Regions from separate parts of the Pseudomonas sp. GL-R-26 genome, predicted to be linked through region 1. Evidence: predicted binding sites of a transcription regulator. Region 1 holds the regulator's gene; the other holds the start of a gene.
What was found. Region 1 encodes sigma-54, which starts transcription at its own class of promoters, with help from an activator protein. Its sites were predicted from a motif close to ANTGGCATNNANNTTGCTNT; they were not measured.
Positions count from the first base shown of each region.

Region 2: a site for sigma-54 is predicted at 2,965-2,984, ahead of glnA (type I glutamate--ammonia ligase). Genes of this name have one in related genera too.

Region 1 covers NZ_JAGYGI010000014.1:38,875-44,236, reverse strand. Annotated here, with positions in the region: gene lptA (lipopolysaccharide transport periplasmic protein LptA) at 1-4, shown strand, start outside; gene lptB (LPS export ABC transporter ATP-binding protein) at 4-729, shown strand; gene KGA96_RS16140 (RNA polymerase factor sigma-54) at 975-2,468, shown strand; gene hpf (ribosome hibernation-promoting factor, HPF/YfiA family) at 2,543-2,851, shown strand; gene ptsN (PTS IIA-like nitrogen regulatory protein PtsN) at 2,864-3,328, shown strand; gene rapZ (RNase adapter RapZ) at 3,331-4,188, shown strand; gene KGA96_RS16120 (HPr family phosphocarrier protein) at 4,204-4,476, shown strand; partial or broken gene KGA96_RS16115 (ZIP family metal transporter) at 4,636-4,782, opposite strand; gene pmbA (metalloprotease PmbA) at 4,857-5,362, opposite strand, start outside.
Region 2 covers NZ_JAGYGI010000002.1:216,944-222,305, forward strand. Annotated here, with positions in the region: gene typA (translational GTPase TypA) at 1-1,156, opposite strand, end outside; gene thiI (tRNA uracil 4-sulfurtransferase ThiI) at 1,296-2,750, opposite strand; gene glnA (type I glutamate--ammonia ligase) at 3,079-4,485, shown strand; gene KGA96_RS04190 (DUF4124 domain-containing protein) at 4,697-5,212, shown strand; gene KGA96_RS04195 (DUF4124 domain-containing protein) at 5,209-5,362, shown strand, end outside.

The DNA.
Region 1 (5,362 bases):
GTAATGGCAACTCTGAAAGCTCAGCATCTGGCAAAGAGCTACAAGAGCCGCCAGGTCGTGCGTGATGTCAGCCTGTCCATCGACAGCGGCCAGATCGTCGGCCTGCTTGGCCCGAACGGCGCCGGCAAGACCACCTGCTTCTACATGATCGTCGGCCTGGTGCAAGCCGACCAGGGCCGCGTCCTGATTGATGACCTGGACGTCAGCCACCAGCCGATGCACGGTCGCGCAAAGGCCGGTATCGGCTACTTGCCGCAGGAAGCATCGATCTTCCGCAAACTGTCGGTGGCCGACAACATCATGGCCATCCTCGAGACCCGCAAGGAACTCGACAAGGCAGGTCGTCGCAAGGAGCTGGAAAGCCTGCTGCAGGAATTCCACATCAGCCACATCCGCGACAACCTGGGCATGAGCCTGTCCGGTGGCGAGCGCCGTCGCGTGGAAATCGCCCGCGCCCTGGCCACCAACCCGAAATTCATCCTCCTCGACGAACCCTTCGCCGGCGTGGACCCGATTTCGGTCGGCGACATCAAGCAGATCATTTACCACCTCAAGGCCAAAGGCATTGGCGTGCTGATCACGGACCACAACGTTCGTGAAACCCTGGATATCTGTGAAACCGCCTATATCGTCAATGACGGCCAACTGATCGCCGAAGGCGACGCAGAGACCATCCTGGCCAACAACCTGGTCAAGGAAGTGTACCTGGGCCACGAGTTCCGCCTGTAATCGCTGAGCCGTGCCCGGGCAGTTGCCCGGGCACCTGACCAGCCACTCACCGGCGCCTCGTGCCGACAAGCGTGGTCAGCCCTCAACAAGGGCAGCGCAGCAACACAGCTTTATAGTTTTTTATTGTTACAGCGCTCTAGGCAAACCCTTTAGTTTCAGGCATATAATTTGCTTAAGTTTGGCGCCCCGGCGCCCTGTAGTGGATGGCGCATGTGCGCCGGCGAATAAGGTGTTAAGCCCCAGCCATGAAACCATCGCTAGTCTTGAGAATGGGCCAGCAGCTGACGATGACACCGCAGCTGCAACAGGCCATCCGCCTGCTCCAATTGTCGACCCTGGACCTGCAACAGGAAATCCAGGAGGCCCTGGAGTCAAATCCGATGCTCGAACGCCAGGAAGAAGGCGACGACTTCGACAATTCCGACCCCTTGGCCGACAACGCCGAACAAAAGCCCAACACTGACATCCAGGAGCCCTCCTACCAGGAAAGCGCCCCGACGGTTGATAACCTCGATGAAGGTGACTGGAACGAGCGTATCCCAAACGAACTCCCCGTCGACACCGCGTGGGAAGACGTTTACCAGACCAGCGCCAGCAGCCTGCCCAGCAATGATGATGACGAGTGGGACTTCACCACCCGCACCTCGGCCGGCGAAAGCCTGCAGAGCCATTTGCTGTGGCAACTGAACCTGGCCCCGATGTCCGACACCGATCGCCTGATCGCCGTGACCCTGATCGACTGCATCAACAATCAGGGCTACCTGGACGAAACCCTAGAGGAAATCCTCGAAGCCTTCGACCCGGAACTGGACATCGAACTGGACGAAATCGAAGCCGTCCTGCACCGCATCCAGCAATTCGAGCCCGCCGGCATCGGCGCCCGCAACCTGGGCGAATGCCTGCTGCTGCAATTGCGCCAGTTGCCTGCCAAGACCCCTTGGCTGGCCGAGGCCAAGCGCCTGGTCACCGATTACATTGACCTGCTGGGCAGCCGCGATTACAGCCAGTTGATGCGTCGCATGAAGCTCAAGGAAGACGAGCTGCGCCAGGTCATCGAACTGGTCCAGAGCCTCAACCCGCGCCCGGGCTCGCAAATCGAGTCCACTGAAGCCGAGTACGTCGTTCCTGACGTCATCGTGCGCAAGGACAACGAGCGCTGGCTGGTGGAGCTCAATCAGGAGTCGGTGCCACGGCTGCGGGTCAACGCCCAGTACGCAGGTTTCGTGCGCCGCGCCGACACCAGCGCCGACAATACCTTCATGCGCAATCAGTTGCAGGAGGCCCGCTGGTTCATCAAGAGCCTGCAAAGCCGCAATGAAACCCTGATGAAGGTTGCCACCCAGATCGTCGAGCATCAGCGCGGCTTTCTGGAGTACGGCGACGAAGCCATGAAGCCGCTGGTCCTGCATGACATCGCCGAAGCGGTCGGCATGCATGAATCGACGATTTCACGGGTGACCACCCAGAAGTTCATGCACACCCCCCGGGGCATTTATGAACTGAAGTACTTTTTCTCCAGTCACGTAAGCACCTCCGAAGGCGGCGAATGCTCGTCCACGGCGATCCGGGCGATCATCAAAAAACTGGTTGCCGCGGAAAATCAGAAAAAGCCGTTGAGTGACAGCAAGATCGCTGGTTTACTGGAGGCACAAGGCATTCAGGTGGCTCGCCGCACCGTCGCCAAGTACCGCGAATCCCTCGGGATCGCGCCTTCGAGCGAACGCAAGCGGTTGATGTAGAGCCACGCCACAGCGTTCCAGTGGTAGATCATCTGATCTACCGCTTTATGCACTGGCAACGAAGGAGAAGCTGTATGCAAGTCAACATCAGTGGACACCAACTGGAAGTGACCGAACCTCTTCGCACCTACATCGGCGAAAAACTCGAACGATTGGAGCGACATTTCGACAAGATCACTAATGTGCAGGTCACGATGACCGTCGAAAAACTGAAGCAGAAAATCGAAGCCACGCTGCATATTCCCGGGAATGAAGTGGTCGCCAACGCGGAGCATACCGATATGTACGCCGCGATCGACGCACTCACCGACAAGCTGGATAAACAACTCAAAAAGCATAAGGAAAAGACCCAGAGCCTCCTCCAGGGCGCAACCGGTCGTTAACACTCCCTACCCATGATCCGACTTGAAAGTATCCTGACCCCCGGCCGTTCCCTGGTGAACGTGCCGGGAGGCAGTAAAAAGAAAGCCCTCGAACAAATTGCCAATCTGATCGCCCGCGAAGTGCCGGCCCTGGAGATGCAAGATGTCTTCGAGGCACTGATTGCCCGTGAAAAACTCGGCTCCACCGGGTTTGGCAATGGCATCGCCATTCCACATTGCCGTCTCAAGGGCTGTGTTTCGCCCATCAGTGCATTGATGCACCTGGACGCCCCTATCGATTTCGACGCCATCGATGGCGCGCCGGTTGACCTGCTGTTCGTGCTGCTGGTCCCGGAAGCCGCCACCGATGCGCACCTTGAGCTGCTGCGACAGATCGCCAGCATGCTCGACCGCAAGGAAGTTCGCGAAAAGCTGCGTAGTGCTGCAAGCAACGAAGCCCTGTATCAGGTTGTCCTGGACGAGCAGAACGGTCAGTAATCATGCGCTTGATCATCGTCAGTGGCCGTTCCGGCTCAGGTAAAAGTACCGCCCTCGACGTTCTTGAGGACAACGGCTACTACTGCATCGACAATTTGCCAGCCGGCTTGCTGCCGGAGCTGGCCGAACGCGCCCTGGTTCATACCGAGCTGTTACAGCCGCTGGTCGCCGTTTCCATTGACGCGCGCAACCTGCCCAGCCACCTGTCACGCTTCCCCGAGCTGCTCGAAGAAGTCCGCAGCCGCCACATCCAGTGCGATGTGCTGTATCTGGACGCCGACGAAGAAACCCTGCTCAAGCGCTTCTCGGAAACCCGCCGACGTCACCCACTGAGCAACGCCAACCGCTCGCTGGCCGAAGCCATCAGCGTCGAGAGCGACCTGCTCGGGCCGATTGCCGACCTCGCCGATCTCAAGATCAACACCACCAGCCTGAACCTGTACCAGTTGCGTGACGCCATCAAACTGCGTCTGCTGAATCAGCCCGAGCCGGGCACTGCGTTCCTGGTGGAGTCCTTCGGGTTCAAGCGTGGCATGCCGGTGGACGCCGACCTGGTGTTCGATGTGCGCTGCCTGCCCAACCCTTACTGGAAACCGGAATTGCGCGAGCAGTCCGGGCTCGACCAACCGGTTGCCGACTATCTGGCTGCACAGCCGGATGTCGAAGAGATGTTCCAGGACATTTCCACATACCTGCTAAAGTGGCTGCCTCGTTTTGCCGCCAGCAACCGCGCCTACGTCACCATTGCCATTGGCTGCACTGGCGGACATCACCGTTCCGTCTACCTGACCGAGCGTCTGGGGCAGGCGCTGCAAAAAACCCTGAAGAACGTCCAGGTCCGCCACCGCGACCTCAGCTAAAGGATTCACATCGCGATGCCTGCTCTGGAAATCGAAATCATCAATAAGTTGGGCCTGCACGCTCGCGCTTCTGCAAAATTCGTTGGGGTGGCGGGTCAGTTCCCGTGCCAGATCCGGGCCGGCCGTACGCCAGAGTCCATGGTCGATGGCAAAAGCATCATGGCGATGATGATGCTGGCCGCCGGCAAAGGCACCACGATCCACTTGAGCACAGAAGGCGAGCAGGAACAGGAAGCGCTGAATGCGCTGGTGGCGTTGATCAACAATTTCTTCGACGAAGGCGAGTAACCTGTGGCGAGGGGGCTTGCCCCCGTTGGGTGGCGAAGCCGCCCCAAAAAACTGCAATCGAGATTCAACGTGGATCCTGTGTTCGCCGGATTTACGACTGCTACGCAGCCGAACGGGGTAAACCCCCTCGCCACAAAGGCTCTTTGCCACAAATAAAGCCAGCGCCGTATCCATCACCATCATCAAACAGAACCCCATCAGCAGCCCAAGGCTGGCAAGCTGGTCATGATCATTGCCGCGCGATTCGGGACTGACTTCGCGCCCCCCCAGCAGTATCGCCCCCCGCCAGTAGCTCGCTCCCACAGGAGGACCTGTGTTGTGGTCAATAAAAAAGGCGCACTCCCATTGGGTAGCGCGCCTTTTTGTACAGCGGCCCTGGCTTAGCTGCCCGCCACCGTCATCCGCTCGATCAGCACCGAACCGGTGCGAATGTTGCTGCGCAACTCAAGATCATTACCCACGGCAACGATCTGTTTGAACATGTCGCGCATGTTCCCGGCGATGGTCACTTCCTGCACCGCAAACTGGATTTCACCGTTCTCGACCCAGTAACCCGCCGCACCACGGGAGTAATCGCCGGTCACCATGTTTAGGCCCTGCCCCATCAATTCGGTCACCAGCAAACCGCGCCCCATGCGCCGCAGCAAGGCGGCCTGGTCTTCGTCGCCATGGGTGACGAACAGGTTGTGCACGCCGCCGGCGTTGGCCGTGCTCGGCATGCCGAGCTTGCGGCCGGAATAGGTGCCGAGGATGTACGACACCAACTCGCCTTTTTCGACGAACGGTTTTGCGTAGGTTGCCAGGCCATCGCCATCGAACGCCGCACTGCCCAATGCCTGCATCAGATGCGGACGCTCGTCGATGGTCAGCCACTCAGGAAACAGCT
Region 2 (5,362 bases), on a different contig from region 1:
CCGGACGACCAACACCCATTTCGAAGCCTTCGCGACGCATGGTTTCGATCAGTACCGAGAGGTGCAGCTCACCACGGCCGGAGACTTTGAACTTGTCGGCGGTGTCGCCTTCTTCAACGCGCAGAGCAACGTTGAACAGCAGCTCCTTGTCCAGACGTTCCTTGATGTTACGGCTGGTCACGAACTTGCCTTCTTTACCGCAGAAAGGCGAGTCGTTTACCTGGAAGGTCATGGAAACGGTTGGTTCGTCAACGGTCAGCGGCTTCATCGCTTCGACGTTCAGTGGGTCGCACAGGGTGTCGGAGATGAACAGCTGGTCGAAGCCACTGATGCAGACGATGTCGCCAGCCAAAGCTTCTTCAACGTCAATGCGGTGCAGGCCGTGGTGACCCATCAGCTTCAGGATACGACCGTTGCGCTTCTTGCCGTCAGCGTCGATAGCCACGACCGGAGTGTTCGGCTTGACGCGACCGCGAGCGATACGGCCAACGCCGATCACACCCAGGAAGCTGTTGTAGTCCAGTGCGGAGATCTGCATCTGGAACGGACCGTCACGGTCGACTTTCGGCGCTGGTACGTTGTCGACGATCGACTGGTACAGCGGGGTCATGTCTTCAGCCATTTCAGTGTGGTCCAGACCGGCAATACCGTTCAGGGCCGAGGCGTAGACGACTTTGAAGTCCAGCTGTTCTTCGGTAGCACCCAGGTTGTCGAACAGGTCGAAGATCTGGTCCAGAACCCAGTCCGGACGCGCGCCTGGACGGTCAACCTTGTTGATGACCACGATTGGACGCAGGCCGGCTTCGAAAGCCTTCTTGGTCACGAAACGGGTTTGCGGCATAGGGCCGTCTTGAGCGTCAACCAGCAGCAGAACGGAGTCGACCATCGACATTACGCGTTCAACTTCGCCGCCGAAGTCGGCGTGGCCCGGGGTGTCCACGATGTTGATGTGGTAGCCGTTCCAGTTGATGGCGGTGTTTTTCGCCAGAATGGTAATACCGCGCTCTTTTTCCTGGTCGTTGGAGTCCATCACGCGCTCGTCGTTGAGCTCGTTGCGCTCCAGGGTGCCGGATTGACGCAGGAGTTTGTCCACCAGGGTGGTCTTACCATGGTCAACGTGGGCAATGATGGCGATGTTGCGTAGATTTTCGATCACTTGTGTATCTCGATCAGAGGATTCGGTGTGCTGACAAGTCTTGGCAGCGATTAACAGTAGCGTCCGTGAAAGCCGTTACAGCTTGACGGTGGCATCGGGGGGCCGGTGACGCAGGCCACAGGCAAACAGCCCCGGGCACTTAGCTCGGTCGATAAACGCGCACATTGGCATGCCCCTCACTGAGCAAATGGTGGGCATGCAGGCGACTCATCACGCCTTTGTCGCAATACAGCAGGTACTGGCGAGTAGGGTCCAGTTCCTTGAAACGAGCGTTCACTGCATAAAACGGCATCGTTTGTACCTCGATGCCAGCGAGGTCCAGCGGGTCGTCTTCAGCGGCATCCGGATGACGGATGTCGATGACGATCTGACCGGCCAGCGCTTCGCTGACTTCTTCAATCTGCAAATCCTGGCCCAGTTCATCGATCACGCGATCGATCGGCACCAGCTTGGCGTTTTCGAGCGCACGCTCGAGTACCGCCATATCGAATTCTTTCTCTTCATGCTCGACGCGATAGCGCTTGGCCGCGGTCTTCGGGTTGACCGAGATGACGCCGCAGTACTCCGGCATGTGCCGGGCGAAATCGGCGGTGCCGATTTCGTTGGCCAGGTCGATGATGTCCTGCTTGTGGCTCGCGATCAGCGGACGCAACACCAGCTTGTCGGTCACGCAATCGATCACTGACAGGTTCGGCAGTGTCTGGCTCGATACCTGGGAGATCGCCTCACCAGTGACCAGCGCCTCAATGTGCAGTCGATCGGCAATTTGGGAGGAAGCGCGCAACATCATACGCTTCAATACTACGCCCATATGACTGTTATCGACTTTGCCAAGAATTTCTCCCAGCACTTCTTCGAACGGCACACTGACAAATAGCACGCGTTGGGAGCTGCCGTACTTCTTCCAGATGAAATGCGCGACCTCCATGACGCCCAGTTCGTGGGCACGTCCGCCCAGATTGAAGAAGCAGAAATGCGCCATCAGGCCGCGGCGCATGATCTGGTAGGCCGCCACGGTGGAGTCGAAGCCACCGGACATCAGCACCAGGGTCTGCTCCAGCGCGCCCAGCGGATATCCGCCGATGCCGTTGTGCTGGCTGTGGATCACGAACAACCGTTGGTCGCGAACTTCGATCCGGACTTCGATTTCCGGCTTTTTCAGGTCGATTCCGGCGGCACCGCACTGACGGCGCAACTGGCTGCCGACATATTTTTCGATATCGATCGAGCTGAACGGGTGCTTGCCGGCGCGCTTGCAACGCACCGAGAAGATCTTGCCGGCCAGTGCATCACCGTAGTGCTGCTTGCACTTTTCAACGATGTCGTCGAAATCGCCCAGCGGGTACTCATCGATCTGCAGGAAATGCGCGATGCCCGGCATGCAACTCAGGCGCTCGCCCATCTCCTTCAAGGCCTTGGGGTCGCTGACGCGGGTTTCCAGCTCGAGGTTGTCCCACACGCCGTTCACCACCACGGCCGGGTCCAGATCGCGGAGCACGGCACGGATGTTCTTGGCCAATTGACGGATGAAACGCATCCGTACCGGGCGGCTCTTGATGGTGATCTCGGGGAAGACTTTTACGATTAATTTCATGGAAACAGCGCGCGCATGGCCTGCCGAAAAAGGGGGGCGCGGATTATAGCGGAAATTGCTCAAGGTTTAACCAGTTAATGTGCAGAAGGTTTCGCGCGCACCAAAACAGGTCATTTATTGAAATGAGCGCCACATTGTAGGGCGTGTTTTTCCGCTTTAAGGTACTTTTCCGCCTGACAGGCGTGAAATTGGGGCAAAAAACCCATGGTGGGGCACTGGCATGCAATTTGCTCCCTTGTGAGGCAGGTTGCCTTGGCAGAGTATTCGCGCCGGCATCACCCACATTTAAGGGCATCCACTACTAGCCCGAAGCCACCCGGAGGACACTATGTCGAAGTCGGTTCAACTCATCAAAGATCATGACGTCAAGTGGATTGATCTGCGCTTCACGGACACCAAAGGCACTCAGCACCACGTGACCATGCCGGCTCGCGATGCGCTGGATGACGACTTCTTCGAAGTCGGCAAAATGTTCGACGGTTCCTCCATCGCTGGCTGGAAAGGCATCGAAGCCTCCGACATGATCCTGATGCCGGACGACTCCACCGCTGTTCTGGATCCGTTCACTGAAGAACCGACCCTGATCCTGGTCTGCGACATCATCGAACCTTCGAGCATGCAAGGCTACGACCGCGACCCACGTGCGATCGCCAAGCGCGCTGAAGAGCACCTGAAAGCCACCGCAATCGGTGACACCGTATACGCCGGTCCAGAGCCAGAGTTCTTCATCTTCGACCAGGTGAAGTTCAAGTCCGACATTTCCGGCTCCATGTTCAAGATCTACTCTGAACAAGGTTCGTGGATGTCCGACCAGGACATCGAAGGCGGCAACAAAGGCCACCGTCCAGGCGTCAAAGGCGGCTACTTCCCGGTTCCGCCGTTCGACCACGACCACGAAATCCGTACCTCCATGTGCAACGCACTGGAAGAGATGGGCCTGACCGTCGAAGTTCACCACCACGAAGTGGCGACTGCCGGCCAGAACGAAATCGGCGTCAAGTTCAACACCCTGGTGAAGAAAGCCGACGAAACCCAAACCCTGAAGTACGTCGTGCACAACGTAGCCGACGCCTACGGCCGCACCGCTACCTTCATGCCTAAGCCTCTGTACGGCGACAACGGTTCGGGTATGCACGTACACATGTCCATCTGGAAAGATGGCAAGAACACCTTCGCTGGCGAAGGTTATGCCGGCCTGTCCGACACCGCCCTGTACTTCATCGGCGGCATCATCAAGCACGGTAAGGCCCTGAACGGCTTCACCAACCCGGCAACCAACTCCTACAAGCGCCTGGTTCCAGGCTTCGAAGCTCCAGTGATGCTGGCCTACTCGGCTCGCAACCGTTCCGCTTCGATCCGTATTCCTTACGTGTCGAGCCCGAAAGCCCGCCGTATCGAAGCACGCTTCCCGGATCCGGCTGCCAACCCGTACCTGTGCTTCGCCGCACTGCTGATGGCTGGCCTGGACGGCATCCAGAACAAGATCCACCCTGGCGATGCTGCTGACAAAAACCTGTACGACCTGCCGCCTGAAGAGGCCAAAGAGATCCCACAAGTTTGCGGCAGCCTGAAAGAAGCCCTGGAAGAGCTGGACAAAGGTCGTGCGTTCCTGACCAAAGGCGGCGTTTTCAGCGACGACTTCATCGACGCTTACATCGCCCTGAAAAGCGAAGAAGAAATCAAGGTACGTACCTTCGTACACCCACTGGAGTACGAGCTGTACTACAGCTGCTGATCCGGTAGCGTCGCAACACGCGGCGTGACAAAAAAGAGGCCTCCTTCGGGAGGCCTTTTTATTGCCCACATTTCCATGATTGACGATGGACCCTGTGGGATTTGTGGCGCTGTGAATATCTCGCAGACCATATCCAAATATTTAGCGGCTTGGGATAACCACCCAGCCTGGCCTATGCTGCAACCCAATGCTTTCGTTTCCGGTCGATTCCATGGGTCGTGGTTTTCTCTTCATCCTGCTGCTGATCGTTCTGCCCGCCACGGCGCAGATCTACAAGTACACGGACGCCAACGGTGCCACCGCGTACAGCAATCAACCGCCTGACGGAGTCAGCGTCCAACCGGTCGAATTGCCGCCCCTCAACAGCGTCGAGCGCCAGCCTGCCGGCGAAGTCGCACCTGCTGCCGAGACCGGTCGTAAAGAACAACCCCACAAGACCTATGAAGCGCTGGAGCTGACAGGCCTGCCCAGCACCGAAGCCCTGCGCGCCAACAACGGCACGTTCACCGTAACAGTACTGATCCAGCCGCGCCTGCAAGGGCCCCACCTGTTGCGCCTGCTGCTGGACGGTCAACCCTACGGCCAGCCAGGCAACGTGCCGACCCTGCAACTGGTGAACATCGATCGCGGCGAGCACCGCCTCGCCGTGCAAGTGATCGATGGCGAAAACGTTGTACAGCAGAGCCCTGCGGTGACATTCACCGTACAGCGGGTGCACAAGCCTTGAAGGCCTGGCTTTTGATCGCCTGCCTGATAGCCCTGCCCACTTCGGCAGAGGTCTTCATGTATGTCGGCGCCCAGGGCAATCGGGTATTCACCGACCAGCCCAAACCCGGCGACGCCAGGCGCGTGCCGCTGACAACGACCAATCGAATAG